2 regions of the Bradyrhizobium sp. USDA 4354 genome follow, and region 2 is predicted to be linked to the other one. Evidence: predicted binding sites of a transcription regulator. Region 2 holds the regulator's gene; the other holds the start of a gene.

Region 1 (7,361 bases), 1.1 Mb from region 2:
TCGTTCCTCGGCACGGCGGCGGCGGCCGCCGCCGGCGTTGTCGGCGGCTCGCTGCTGCTCTCCAGCATCCGCGGCATGATGGGTGGACCGCACCAACAGGCTTTTGGCGATACCAATGCCCTGGGCGACCGCAGCGCAGGTGGAAGCCCTTGGGGCGGCAGCGATCAGTCCGGCGGCTCGCTCGCGCGCGATGCGGGCCTGAACGACATCGGCTCGAACCGGGACAGCCGGCAGGGCTTCGTCGACCAGGCGTCGAATGACCGCGACAACAACGACCAGAATTACGACGACAATCGCGACGACAACTTCGACATGGCCGACGACAGCGATTTCGACGGCGGCGATGACGGCGGCAATGATTACGCGTAAGCAATTCGCCTGGCAGATGTGGAACGGCCGCCTTCGGGCGGCCGGTTTCTTTTGAGGCTGAGACTCAAGCGCATTCTGTGCCACTCCCGCAGAGAAGCCGCTCGATATAATATGACTAATGCACGCGGTGTTGGATGGCACCGAGCTGAACGTCACCAGACGCGCTTGGCTTCACCATAGAAGGCGAAATCGCCCTCTGACACGTAGACTCCCGGATTTCCAAATTTGGACATGGGTGTTCAACTGGAAGAACACGTTGCTTATGCCACACGCCGTGGCTGCCTCTCTTGGCTATAGTCGGGAGTTTTAAGAATGAGTCCACTTCAGCAGCGCATTGCAACCTTGAGCGACGTCACAACTCATCTCATCACCGAATTGTATGAGTTGGAGGGACTGCACGAGCGCGTCAGGAAGGCAGAGCTGTCGGTACGGCGGTTGAACCGCTCGGCTCGCGCACCGCATGAGGCTTCATCAACTCGTCGTCGCCGTTCCGCTAACTCTCGTCTCGGGTCGAGGCGGCGCCGTCAGCAGGCATAGACCATCCAGCCAGTCGTTCGGCGGCACGCACCCCTTCGATGCCGCGCATCCCGAGCCGGCGCGGCACGCGGAGTTGATCGCCCCATCGAGCGCACGACGCTTCACATCACCACGACCTTGGTGCCGACGTTGACGCGGCCGTAGAGATCGATGACGTCCTCGTTGCGCATGCGGATGCAACCGGAGGAGACGTTGGTGCCGATGGTCCAGGGCTCGTTGGAGCCGTGAATGCGATAGAGCGTCGAGCCGAGATACATCGCGCGGGCTCCGAGCGGATTTTCCGGACCACCTTCCATGTGCCGCGGCAAATCGGGCCGGCGCGCGAGCATCTCGGCCGGCGGCGTCCAGTCCGGCCATTCGCGCTTGGCCGTGATCGATTTCACGCCGGACCAGGTGAAGCCGGGACGGCCGACGCCGATGCCGTAGCGCATTGCCCGGCCGTTGCCCTCGACGAGATAGAGGAACTTGTTCGGCGTATCGACCACGATGGTGCCGGGACTTTCCTTGCCGTTATAGTCAACGAGCTGTTTCTCGAATTTCGGATCGAACGGACGCTGCCGCGGATCGACCGCTTCCTGCTGGAGAGCCGCGCCCTGCTGATATCCACCCTGCATCTGCGGCTCGCCCATCGGCGGCAGGCGCCGCTGGTCGTAGTAGGCCGGCTGCTGCTGATACACCGGCTGCTCCGGCGCGTAAGCCGGACCGCGGCCGGGACCATCGCCGAACAGGAACTCGATGAAGCCGCCGCCCATGTTGGAATTGGAAGCGACGCGTACCGGCGCCGGCGGCACGCGCGGCTGGTAGAGCACCGCGGGCGGATCGTTCGGCACGCTGTTGTCGAAAGCCGCGGCGCGATCCGCGCCGGCAATGAAGGTGCAAGCGCTGCCGAGCAGCGCGACAGACATTTTCTTGAACATCGACGTACTCTGTACTGTTTCGTCTAGATCACATGCGTCGTGGAGAGCCGGTGGCTGATCCGCGCCCTTCGACGTGGTCAATAAAAAGCAAAAGCCGTTTTGTTTGGTAAACGGAAAGCGCGTTTCGATTCACCACGTCGCGAGTGGCGGCGCAATTTCGCGATCAGCGTTTATTTTCCATGAACGCCCCCACATCCATGGTTAATCGCTTGTTTGCGCAGCGTCGCGCGCGGCCGATCAGCAGTTCCGCTGTGAACTTCGTGTTAAATCGCTTCTGCCTACAAAGACGCGTGAGTGAGGTGGGGGGAGTAACCTGATGGCTGTTCACCGCAAACGTTTTCGCGTCGAGGATATCGTCAGCGGCGAGATGCCGATTCTGGATGAGACTGAAGAGGCAATCCCGATGCATAGCGAGATCATGGCCGAGCTGCGCGCGATCCGCGCCCAGATGGCGAAGGGCGTCGTCGCGGCCCCGCTGTCCGGCAGCGCTGCCATGGCTGCGATCGACGCCTCGACGGCCCACGAGCTTGCCGAAGCCCGCACCATGCTCGAGACCTATCGGGCGCAGATCGAGCAATGCGAGAAGCTGAAGGTCGAGCTCGACCTCATCCACGATGCCATCGATCGCACCAAGCGCGAGATCGCGACGCTGCACGGCAAGAGCTTCGACGGCGGCGAAATGGCCAAGGTCAATGGCGAGCTCGGCGCGGTGGTCGGCGGCACCGAGCAGGCGACCCAGCAGATCCTCGAAGCCGCGGAATCGATCGACCAGGCCGCCAGCGCAATGTCCAAGGTGGACTCGGCCGATCAGCAGAAGCGCCTTGCCGACGACATCCAGGAACGCGTCATCTCGATCTTCGAAGCCTGCAACTTCCAGGACCTGACCGGCCAGCGCATCAGCAAGGTCATGACCACGATGAAGTTCATCGAGCAGCACATCAATGCGATGATGGAGATCTGGGGCGGCGTCGACGCGATCAAGGTCCATGTGCCGGCGCAGGTCGACAGCCGCAGCGAGGACGAGAAGCTCCTCAACGGCCCGAAGCTCGCCGGCGACGTCGGCCACGCCTCGCAGGACGACATCGACGCGCTGTTCGACTGAGCGGACGCGGACAAAGAGAAAAGCAAGACGCCGGCGCAAGCCGGCGTTTTTTGTTTGCCGTCATTGCGAGCGAAGCGAAGCAATCCAGACTGTCACCCTGGAAAGACTCTGGATTGCTTCGCTACGCTCGCAATGACGAGTGGTTAGGCCGGAACCCCAATCACGCCCTTGGCGCGCAGCGGACGTAGACCATGTTGCCGTAGCGGACGGCGGCGTCCTTGTCGATGAAGCGGGTGATCAGGACGCGGCCGTCGAAGGAGACGATCTCGCGATCCTGCTCGCCGGGGGTTGGACCGGCGGGCCCGATGTAGTTCTTGCCGCTCGGCGAGCCCTTCAGCCGCAGCTCCTGCGGCGTCGCCTGGTCGGCCAGATGCATGACCACGCCGCCGGAGGAGCCGGCGGTGATCACGTAGGGGTTCTTGCACTGCGCCCGGGCGGCAGCCTCGGTGCGGGCGCGGTCGGCCGGGTTCTGGAACGAGGCGAGACCCCAGCGGCCGACGATCTCGTCGGCGCGGATGGTGGCGGGCATTTCCGGAGCGACACCCGGTTCGGCCTCGGGCGGCGGCGGGGACGACGAGAAGGACGGCAGGCTCATGCCGCCGCCGCAGGCGCCCAGCAACAGCGCCAGACAACAGGCGGCCGCCAGATTGGCAACCGTGCGCGCGTGAGCCGAACTGATCATGGCATTCCCCCGAACAAGACCATGGCCGCACCCCTCCCGCAGCCAAGCGCAAAACCGCTGCCGGAGCAATGACGTCCTTTTGTGCGCCGTCGCCCCGAACGAGTTTCCAATGCCACCATCCTATATCCGCCTCAACAACCGCTTAACCACCTTTGCTTGACAGGATCGCGGCCAAGCCATATTTCCGGGCGCACTATTAGCACTCGGAAAGCCCGATTGCTAAGCGCGCCGTTCGATCCTCGAGGAGAGGGTGGACGGAAGCGCCGCCCCACCGACTTCCACTACTTCCGAAGCGAGCCTCCAAAGGGAAACGTCATGGCTAAATCCAAATTTCGTCCGCTGCATGACCGTGTCGTGGTCAAACGTATCGACGCCGAGGAAAAGACCAAGGGCGGCATCATCATTCCCGACACCGCCAAGGAAAAGCCGTCGCAGGGCGAGATCGTCGCCGTCGGCCCTGGCGGCCGCGACGAGACCGGCAAGCTGATCCCGATCGACCTCAAGGTCGGCGACCGCGTGCTGTTCGGCAAGTGGTCGGGCACCGAGGTCAAGATCGACAACGAAGAGCTCCTGATCATGAAGGAGTCGGACATCATGGGCGTGCTGGCCTAAGGCCATCCGCCTGAACGGCCGCTGAATGCTCCACTGTCATGCCCGGGCAGAAGCGCGAAGCGCGTCTTCGCGCTAGATGACCCGGGCATCCATCCTTCCTCACAAGATGATGGATTGCCGGGCCTACGCCACGCCGAAGCGGCTTCGGCCGCGCAGGCGGGTCAAGCCCGGCAATGACGACGAGAGCGCCAGCCGCACGGCACAAGACAAGACACATCACGAAACACGAGGGATTGCAGATCATGGCTGCCAAAGACGTCAAGTTTTCCGGAGACGCGCGCGATCGCATGCTGCGCGGCGTCGACGTTCTCGCCAACGCCGTCAAGGTGACGCTCGGCCCGAAGGGCCGCAACGTCGTCATCGAGAAGAGCTTCGGCGCTCCCCGCATCACCAAGGACGGCGTCACCGTCGCCAAGGAGATCGAGCTCGAGGACAAGTTCGAGAACATGGGCGCCCAGATGGTGCGTGAGGTCGCCTCCAAGACCAACGACCTCGCCGGCGACGGCACCACCACCGCGACCGTGCTGGCCCAGGCCATCGTGCGCGAAGGCGCCAAGGCGGTTGCCGCCGGCATGAACCCGATGGACCTCAAGCGCGGCATCGACACCGCGGTTGCCGCGGTCGTCAAGGACATCGAGAAGCGCGCCAAGCCGGTCGCCGCCTCCTCCGAGGTCGCCCAGGTCGGCACCATCTCGGCCAACGGCGATGCCGCCATCGGCAAGATGATCGCCCAGGCGATGCAGAAGGTCGGCAACGAGGGTGTCATCACCGTCGAGGAGAACAAGTCGCTCGACACCGAGGTCGACATCGTCGAAGGCATGAAGTTCGACCGCGGCTATCTGTCACCCTACTTCGTCACCAATGCCGAGAAGATGACCGCCGAGCTCGAGGACGCCTACATCCTCCTGCACGAGAAGAAGCTCTCGGGCCTGCAGGCCATGCTGCCGGTGCTGGAAGCCGTGGTGCAATCGGGCAAGCCGCTCGTCATCATCGCCGAGGACGTCGAGGGCGAGGCGCTGGCCACCCTGGTCGTCAACCGGCTCCGTGGCGGCCTGAAGGTGGCCGCGGTGAAGGCGCCGGGCTTCGGTGACCGCCGCAAGGCCATGCTGGAGGACATCGCGATCCTCACCGGCGGCCAGCTCATCTCCGAGGAGCTCGGCATCAAGCTCGAGAACGTCACGGTGAAGATGCTGGGACGCGCGGGCAAGGTGGTGATCGACAAGGAGAACACCACGATCGTCAAGGGCGCCGGCAAGAAGCCCGAGATCGAGGCCCGCGTCGGCCAGATCAAGGCCCAGATCGAGGAGACCACCTCGGACTACGACCGTGAGAAGCTCCAGGAGCGCCTCGCCAAGCTCGCGGGCGGCGTTGCGGTGATCCGGGTCGGCGGCGCCACCGAGATCGAGGTCAAGGAGAAGAAGGACCGCGTCGAGGACGCGCTCAACGCCACCCGCGCCGCGGTGCAGGAAGGCATCGTCCCCGGCGGCGGCGTCGCGCTGCTCCGCGCCAAGAAGGCGGTCGGCCGTCTCACCAACGCCAATGATGACGTCCAGGCCGGCATCAACATCGTGCTGAAAGCCCTGGAAGCCCCGATCCGCCAGATCTCCGAGAACGCGGGCGTGGAAGGCTCGATCGTGGTCGGCAAGATCCTGGAGAACAAGTCCGAGACCTTCGGCTTCGACGCCCAGAACGAGGACTATGTCGACATGGTCGAGAAGGGCATCATCGATCCCGCCAAGGTGGTGCGCACCGCGCTGCAGGACGCCTCCTCCGTGGCCGGCCTCTTGGTGACCACCGAGGCCATGGTCGCCGAGCTGCCGAAGAAGGAAGCTCCGCCCGCCATGCCGGCCGGCGGCGGCATGGGCGGCTTCTAAGCCTCCGCCCCATGACAGTGTTGCGAAGGCCGCCTCCGGGCGGCCTTCTTTTTTGCCGACCCTGCCTCTTTCGCTTTCCGATTCAACCGGCAGCCAAAACCCACTACGGTGGCGCGCCGATTCGAGTTGTTTGGGCATGATCCTCTCGGAAAACCGCTTCACACTTTTCCGGATCATGCCCGTTGCGCGAGGATTTCATCAATGCGTGCGCTTCTGGTCTGTTCGACAGCCGTCTTGGCGGCCCTGCTCACCGTTTCGCCGCACTCGGCCTCCGCCCAGATGAAGCTGTCGCCGAAAGCGACAGTGCCGGGCGGAACCGAGACGCGCTATTTCACTTCGATCGACGGGCTGATGGACGGCAATGCCGACGTGATCCTGAAGGAGACGCGCCAGGGCAAGACGGTCACTGCGGCGGTGCTCGACGTCTGTTATCCGATCGCGAAAAATTCCGACCGCAAGGACCGCTTCGTCGTCAATCTCCAGGTCGCCGGCCAGACGTTGACGGGAACGACGCAGAGCCTTGGCGAGAAGTCGCCGGTCAGCGTCAAGCTGACGCGCAAACAGGCCGGCGACACGTTCGAATTCCGCGGCCAGATCGCGATCGGCCAGGCGGTGACCGAGGTCACCTCGCCCGACAATTCCGATCTCAGCGAAAGGGAATTCCTGGACAACCAGACCTCCGATGACGGCATCATGCCGCAGCCGAAGGATTTCACCGACGTCTCGCCGGAAGCGATTGCAGTCAAGGTCAAGCTCGACGCTGCGACCGAGTTCCTGAAGAGCCTGAGGGGTCAGGAGGTCGAGGTGACGCTGGCGAGCCTCACGGTCGGCTGCGACGCGCTGCGCGCGGGCGAGCAGACCATCAACATGTCGGTCGATCCCGAGCGCGCCGGCGCACTGCTGTCGAAATTCAAGGCAATGCCCGGCGTCACGGCCGCAGGCTGGACCGCGGGCATGACCGAGATGGACCGCACCATCCGCTTCCCCGCGGCGGACTGGCGCGAGGGCGACAAGATCAACAAGGGCAAGCTTGCGACTGCAGTGGCGAGCGTGCTGAGCAGGACGCTCGCGGCAAAGCCGGTCTCGCAGAACTTCAACCCGGCCACCGGCAAGCTCAAGCTGGTGTTCAAGCGACCGAACCAGGATTTTCCGGCGCTCGATCTCACCGACACGATCGAGGTCGCAGGCCTCGTCTCGCCGGACAAGCCGGGCACCACCGACAAGCTCATGCTCTGGATCGGCAGCCCCGCGACCACGACCGCCGACGA
Region 2 (7,361 bases):
CAGCGCGACCGAGCCGCCTTGCGCCAGCGCTTCCAGAATCTTCGGGCGCGCCGCTTCCGCATTGTGCTCGTGATAGGGCTTGAGCGTTGCTGCGATCGCATAACGCTCGGTCAGGCGGCGCGTGATGCGGGTGTCCTCGCAGGCGATGACGTCGACGCCGGCGAGCGTCTGAAGCGCCCGCAGGGTGATGTCGCCGAGATTGCCGATGGGTGTCGCCACCAGATGGAGGCCCGGCGCGGCCTTCGGCGCGACGAGCCGATGGGCATCGATGGAGAAACCGCGCGAGGCGGCGTCTTGAGCTTCAGGCGTATTTATCGGGGCCGGCTTTGCGCGCATAATGAAAGTCAACTTAGGCACGATCCGCAGGGCTGGGAACCGGCTGGCCGAAAAAGATCGCGCCGAGGTGAGGGCGGGGAACGGACGGGAATGTGATCGATCCAGGATCACGTCGAGAGGGAATGGGGGCCCTCGCGCCATATTCACGACGGAAACGCCGCCTTGATGCTGAACGAGTGACGGCGAACAGCTGCCGGGACGGGGAACGCGGCCGCGTTAAGAGGTTGTTATCCTTTTGTTTTGGTTAACTATTTGCCGACAATATGCCTGAATCCGCGGCTTGGGTCGTGGAAGGAATGTCATGACCGGCCGGCGACGGCCGGTCAGAAGAGAAGCTGCCATGGTGGGCCCGCATCATCCAAAGTCTCCCGTTCCGGGGTCCCGATCGTCGGGGGCGACCCGCCGGAGTGCGCTCGGCCTGTTGCTCGGTGCGCCCGTGCTGTCGGCCTGCGCCGGCGTGCAGCAAAGCCTCAGCCAGTTCTCCAACCCGTTCTCGAGCTCCGCACCGCCGGCCCAGCCGGCAGGTCCGCAGCAGCAGGCCACGACCGCCGGCACCGGCGGCGTCAAGGTCGGTCTGATCCTGCCGCTCTCGGCCGCCGGCAATGCGGGCCTCGCCGCGCAATCGATGCGCAACGCCGCCGAGATGGCGCTGGCCGAGTTCCAGAACCCGAACATTCAGCTGCTGATCAAGGACGACAATGGCAGCCCGCAAGGCGCCCAAGCCGGCGCGCAGCAGGCGGTCGACGAGGGCGCCGAGATCATCCTCGGGCCGCTGTTCGCGCAGTCGGTGCCGGCGGTGGCGCAGGTCGCGCGCACGCGCGGCATCTCCGTCATCGCCTTCTCGACCGATTCCAGCATCGCCGGCCGCGGCGTCTATCTGCTCTCGTTCCTGCCGGAGTCCGACGTCAACCGCATCGTCGAATATTCCGCCAGCATCGGAAAGCGCTCCGTGGCCGTGCTCGTGCCCGACAATGCCTATGGCAATGTCGTCGAGGCCGCGGTGAAGGCGGCCGTGCCGCGGCGTGGCGGGCGCATCGTCGCGTTCGAGAAATACGGCGCCGACCGCGCCACGCCGGCGCGCACCGTGGCGCAGCAGCTCGGCAGCGCGGACGCGCTGTTCATTGCCGATGACGGCGATGCCGTGGTGTCGGTGGCGGATGCGATGACGGCGGCAGGGGCGAATTTGCGCAACATCCAGCTGCTCGGCACCGGCTTGTGGGACAATCCGCGCGTCTATGCCAGCGCGGTGCTCCAGGGCGGACTTTACGCCGCGCCCGATCCGGCGGGCTTCCGCGCCTTCTCCGGCCGCTACCGCACCAAATACGGCGGCGAGCCGGTGCGGACCGCCACGCTCGCCTATGACGCGGTCGCCCTCGTCGCCGCGCTCGCGCGCACCCAGGGCACCACGCGCTTCTCCTCTGATGTCCTCACCAACCCTTCGGGATTCGCCGGCATCGACGGCCTGTTCCGATTCCGCGCGGATGGCACGAACGAGCGTGGGCTTGCGGTGATGAAGGTGACGCAGGGTGGCGGCGTTGCGGTTGCGGGCTCGCCGAAGAGTTTTGGGGCGTAGCTTCAGACGGTGCCGTAGGGTGGGTTAGCCCTGCAGATGCGCGAAGCGCATCTGCTCGGCGTAACCCACCAACTTCGTCCGGCGAATGCGGAAGCATGGTGGGTTACGCTTCGCTAACCCACCCTACGAGAGCTCCTTACGCCGCGAGATCCGCGACCACGGCATCCAGCACCGGGAATCCGCTGCTGGTCACGCGCAGGCGTCCCGTCGGGTCTACAGTGATCGCGCCTTCCTCGCGGAGCAGCGCGATGCGGCGCGGGTCGAGCGGGCGGCCCGAGAGGGCCTTGTAACGCTCGGGGTCGATGCCCTCGGCGAGACGCAATCCCATCAGCAGGAATTCGTCGGCGCGCTCTTCGCTGTTGAGGAGCTCGTCGGTGACGATTCCGTCGCCGTTGGTCTCGACCCGCATCAGCCAGGCTTCGGGACGCTTCTCGGTGGCGGTGGCGTGGCGCACGCCGTCAATGTCGAGGCGGCCATGCGCGCCCGGCCCGATGCCGGCATATTCCTCGCCGCGCCAGTACACCAGATTGTGCCGGCACTCGGCACCGCGCCGCGCGTGATTGGAGATCTCGTAGGCGGGCAGGCCGAGCTTGTCGCAGGTTTCCTGCGTGACGTCATAGAGCGCGCGTGCGACCGCTTCGTCCGGCGTCTTCAATTTGCCGGCCTGGTGCAGGCCGAAGAACGGCGTGCCTTCCTCGATGGTCAATTGATAGAGCGACAGATGCTCGGCCGCTTCATCAATGGCGTGTCGCAGCTCATCGGCCCACATCGCCGGCGTCTGGTCGGGGCGGGCGTAGATCAGGTCGAATGAATAGCGGTCGAACGAGCGGCGTGCGATGGCGACGGCGTCGAGCGCCTCGCGCGCGCTGTGCATGCGGCCGAGCGCCTTCAACGAGGCGTCATCGAGCGCCTGCACGCCGAGCGAGACGCGGTTGACGCCGGCGGCGCGATAGCCGGCAAAGCGCGTGGCTTCGACGCTGGTCGGGTTTGCTTCCAGCGTGACTTCGACATCGCCTGCGACGGTCCAGTGCTTGCCGATCGCATCGAGCACCGCGCCGACGGTTGCAGGCTGCATCAAGGACGGCGTGCCGCCGCCGAGGAAGATCGAGGTGATCTCGCGGCCAGGCGCGCGCTGTGCGGTCGTTGCGATCTCGCGCGCGAAGGCGGCCGCAAACCGCGCCTCGTCGATCGCGGCGTGGCGGACGTGGCTGTTGAAGTCGCAATAGGGACACTTCGACAGGCAGAACGGCCAGTGCACGTAGACGCCAAAGGCTTCCTTAGCGCGGCTCAAGGCAGATCTCCGCCAGTTTCACGAAGGCGCGGGCGCGGTGCGACAGGCCGAGCCCGATCGGCGGCAGGCCGTGCTTCTCGATGCTGGTCATCTCGCCGAAGGTGCGCGTGTGTCCGTCCGGCAAGAACATGGGATCGTAACCGAAGCCCGCATTCCCGCGCGGTGGCCAAACCAGCGTGCCGTCGACGCGCGCCTCGACCTCTTCGAGATGATCGTCGGGCCAGGCAACGCAAAGCGCGGAGACGAAATGCGCTCTGCGGCGGTCGGGCGTGGTGGCGCCGCGTTCCTGCAACAGCCGCTCGATCTGCGCCATCGCCGCTGCGAAGTCCTTGTTTGGACCGGCCCAGCGCGCGGAGAGAATGCCGGGCGCGCCGTTGAGCGCGTCGACCACGATGCCGGAATCGTCGGCGAAGGCGGGAAGCTTGGTCGCCCGCGCCGCCGCGATCGCCTTGATCGCGGCGTTGCTGCGGAAGTCGTGGCCGGTCTCGTCCGGCTCGGATAGGCCGAGCTCGCCGGCCGACACCGCCTCGATGCCGTACGGCGCAAGCAGCTCCCGCATCTCGGCGAGCTTGCCGGGATTGTGGGTCGCGATGACGAGCTTGTCCGTGATTCGGCGGTGCATGGCCTATTGACTACGCCACAGCCAGTTTCTGCAAGTCCACCAGACGCGCGACGCCCTTGCGCGCCAGCGCCATCAACGCCAGGAACTCGGCTTCCGTGAACGGCTCGCGTTCCGCGGTGCCCTGCACCTCGATGATGCGGCCATCGCCGGTCATGACGAAATTGGCATCGGTCTCGGCTTCGGAATCCTCGGCATAGTCGAGATCGAGCACCGGCGTGCCGTTGTAGATGCCGCAGGAGATCGCGGCGACGTTGTCGCGCAGCACATTGGCCTTGACCATGTTGCGCGCCTTCATCCAGGTGACGCAATCGGCGAGGGCAACCCAGGCGCCGGTGATCGAGGCCGTGCGCGTGCCGCCGTCGGCCTGAAGCACGTCGCAATCGACCGTGATCTGGCGTTCGCCGAGCGCTTCGAGATTGATGATGGTGCGAAGCGAGCGGCCGATCAGGCGCTGGATCTCGACGGTGCGGCCGCTCTGCTTTCCGGCGGAGGCCTCGCGGCGGGTCCGTTCCGAGGTCGCGCGCGGTAGCATGCCGTATTCGGCGGTGACCCAGCCGCGGCCCTGGCCCTTCAGCCACGGCGGCAGGCGGTCCTCGAGCGTGGCGGTGACCAGCACGTGGGTGTCGCCGAATTTCACCAGGCACGAGCCTTCCGCATATTTGACCACGCCGCGCTCCAGCGTCACGGGGCGCAATTCGTCGGGCGCACGGCGGCTTGGCCGCATGGGAAATCCTCCAAAACTCACGGGAAAAGGCTGTTCGCGGTGCTTGTAGGTGGGGCGGGGGTGGGCGGCAAGGTTTTTTCACCCCCTGATGGCGAGGCCGCAAACGCCACGCTTGTCAGAACCGCCCGGGATGGACAAATTATGAGCATCTGAGAGGAGTTACCGTCTGTGGCCCATCACGATCCGATCCATCTGATCGCGCCGCGCGCAGGCCTTGCCCAGCTCAACGAGCGTTCCCGCGACATCTTTCGTCAAATTGTCGAAAGCTATCTCGCGACCGGCGAGCCGGTGGGCTCGCGCAATATCTCGCGCCTGATCGCGATGCCGCTGTCGCCGGCCTCGGTCCGCAACGTCATGGCGGATCTGGAACAGCTCGGCCTGATCTATGCCCCGCACACCTCGGCGGGCCGGCTGCCGACGGAACTCGGGCTGCGCTTCTTCGTCGATGCCCTGATGCAGGTCGGCGACCTCAACGAGGCCGAACGCCAGTCGATCCAGAGCCAGCTCTCCTCGGTCGGCGAAGCGCAGTCGGTCGAGGCGGCGCTGGACCAGGCCTTGATGCGGCTCTCCGGCCTCACCCGGGCCGCCGCCGTCGTGTTGACACCAAAATCCAATGCGCGGCTGAAGCACATCGAATTCGTCCGCCTGGAACCGGAGAAAGCGCTGGTGATCCTGGTCGGCGAGGACGGCCAGGTCGAGAACCGCGTGCTGACGCTGCCGCCGGGGGTTCCTTCCTCGGCGATCACCGAGGCCGGCAATTTCCTCAATGCGCGCATTCGCGGCCGCACGCTGGCCGAGGCGCGGCTCGAGCTCGAGACTGCGCTCGCCGAGGCCCGTGCCGAGCTCGATCAGCTCACGCAGAAGGTGATCTCGGCCGGCATCGCCAGCTGGTCCGGCGGCGAGCACGAGGACCGCCAGCTCATCGTTCGAGGCCATGCCAATCTGCTCGAAGATCTGCATGCGCTGGAGGATCTGGAGCGGGTGCGCCTGTTGTTCGACGATCTCGAGACCAAGCGCGGCGTGATCGACCTGCTCGGCCGGGCCGAGACCGCCGAGGGCGTGCGCATCTTCATCGGCAGTGAGAACAAGCTGTTCTCGCTGTCGGGGTCCTCCACCATCATCTCGCCCTATCGGGATGCCGCCGGCCACATCGTCGGCGTTCTCGGCGTGATCGGCCCGACGCGGCTGAATTACGCCCGCGTGATCCCGACCGTGGACTACGCCGCCCGCATCGTCAGCCGCCTGCTGGGGGGCTGACCGGCGTTTCCGCCGATCACGGGCGCTTGATTTTCGTGGGCTTAAGCACGATATCCGAGCCAACAATCCCTGGAAACGAGTTCGAGATTAGAGCCGATGACCGAGCAAGACCGGCAACCCGAAGACACGACTGCAGCGACCGGCGAGCCCGTGGTGTCAAAACCCTACATCATGCCCGACGATCCCGAGCCCGGTTCGGTCGAGACGTTGCAGAAGGAAGCCGCCGAAGCGCGCGACCGCATGTTGCGGACGCTGGCCGAGATGGAGAATCTGCGCAAGCGCACCACCAAGGAGGTCGCTGACGCCCGCCTTTACGGCATCACCGGCTTTGCCCGCGACGTGCTCGACATCGCCGACAATCTCCAGCGCGCGCTCGATGCCGTTCCGGCCGAAGCGCGTGCCGCGGCCGATCCCGGCCTGATCTCGCTGATCGAGGGCGTCGAGCTCACCGAACGTTCGCTGCTCAACGCGCTGGAGAAGCACGGCGTAAAGAAGTTCGATCCGCAGGGCCAGAAATTCGATCCGAACTTCCAGCAGGCGATGTTCGAAGTTCCCGATGCGTCGGTGCCGTCCGGCACCGTGGTGCAGGTCGTGCAGGCCGGCTACACCATCGGCGAGCGCGTGCTGCGCCCGGCGCTGGTCGGTGTCGCCAAAGGCGGCGCGAAGGCCGCGCCGGCGGCGAACAACAACAATGAGTCGAGCGGCGCGCCGAATTGAGTTTCGGTGTCATTCCGGGTTCGGCTCTTCGAGCCGCCCCGGAATGACTGCGCGAAACACCTACGCGCTAACCGCGATGTCCGCGGACTGAATCCGCTTCACGCCGGCCTTGGCCATGTCGGCCCAGGCCTTGGCCAACGAGCCCTGCGTGTCGATGCCGCGGCAGGCGTCCTCCACCACATAGACCTCGAAGCCCGCCTTGCGCGCGTCGAGCGCGGTCCAGGCGACGCAGAAATCTGTTGCGAGCCCTGCAACGAAGACGCGCTTGATCTTGCGCCCCTTCAGATAGCCGGCAAGCCCCGTCGAGGTCTTGCCGTCGGCTTCGAGGAAGGCCGAGTAGCTGTCGACATCCTTGTGAAAACCCTTGCGGATGATGAGCTCGGCGTGCGGGATCGCAAGGTCCTTCGATAGCGCGGCGCCATCGGTGCCCTGCACGCAATGATCGGGCCACAGCACCTGCTTGCCGTAGGGCAGGTCGATGGTCTCGAACGGCTTCTTGCCGGAGTGGACTGACGCAAACGAAACATGGCCGGGCGTGTGCCAGTCCTGCGTCAGCACCACGTTGGCGAACGCTTTCGAAACTCTGTTTATGACGGGCACCACCTGCTCGCCTTCCTTCACCGCGAGGCTGCCGCCGGGCAGGAAGCAATTCTGCACGTCGATCACCAGCAGCGCGGATGCATCGTCCGGCTTGATCGATGCGGCCGCGAACAGCGCGGTTGGCGCCAGCGTCGCCAGCGCCGTCGTTCCAAGCATTGCCAAGACGTATCGCCGATCCAGCATCGTTCGCCTCCCTGGGATGATCCAACGGGAGGGAAGCCTAGTTCCGTTCGTATACGAA

The links. Region 2 encodes HrcA, which represses chaperone genes, less so after heat shock. Its sites were predicted from a motif close to GTTAGCACTCNCNNNNNGNGAGTGCTAAC; they were not measured.
Region 1: a site for HrcA is predicted at 3,803-3,831, ahead of ACVIIV_RS12345 (co-chaperone GroES). Genes of this name have one in related genera too.

What each region holds. Positions count from the first base shown of each region.
Region 1 covers NZ_JBSSDC010000001.1:2,642,170-2,649,530, reverse strand. Annotated here, with positions in the region: gene ACVIIV_RS12365 (DUF2076 domain-containing protein) at 1-369, shown strand, start outside; gene ACVIIV_RS12360 (L,D-transpeptidase family protein) at 1,008-1,823, opposite strand; gene ACVIIV_RS12355 (protein phosphatase CheZ) at 2,140-2,925, shown strand; gene ACVIIV_RS12350 (hypothetical protein) at 3,086-3,607, opposite strand; gene ACVIIV_RS12345 (co-chaperone GroES) at 3,923-4,219, shown strand; gene groL (chaperonin GroEL) at 4,462-6,093, shown strand; gene ACVIIV_RS12335 (hypothetical protein) at 6,295-7,361, shown strand, end outside.
Region 2 covers NZ_JBSSDC010000001.1:1,590,652-1,598,012, reverse strand. Annotated here, with positions in the region: gene rsmI (16S rRNA (cytidine(1402)-2'-O)-methyltransferase) at 1-336, opposite strand, end outside; gene ACVIIV_RS07495 (penicillin-binding protein activator) at 677-1,909, shown strand; gene hemW (radical SAM family heme chaperone HemW) at 2,046-3,200, opposite strand; gene rdgB (RdgB/HAM1 family non-canonical purine NTP pyrophosphatase) at 3,187-3,822, opposite strand; gene rph (ribonuclease PH) at 3,833-4,546, opposite strand; gene hrcA (heat-inducible transcriptional repressor HrcA) at 4,715-5,803, shown strand; gene grpE (nucleotide exchange factor GrpE) at 5,900-6,520, shown strand; gene pncA (bifunctional nicotinamidase/pyrazinamidase) at 6,581-7,303, opposite strand.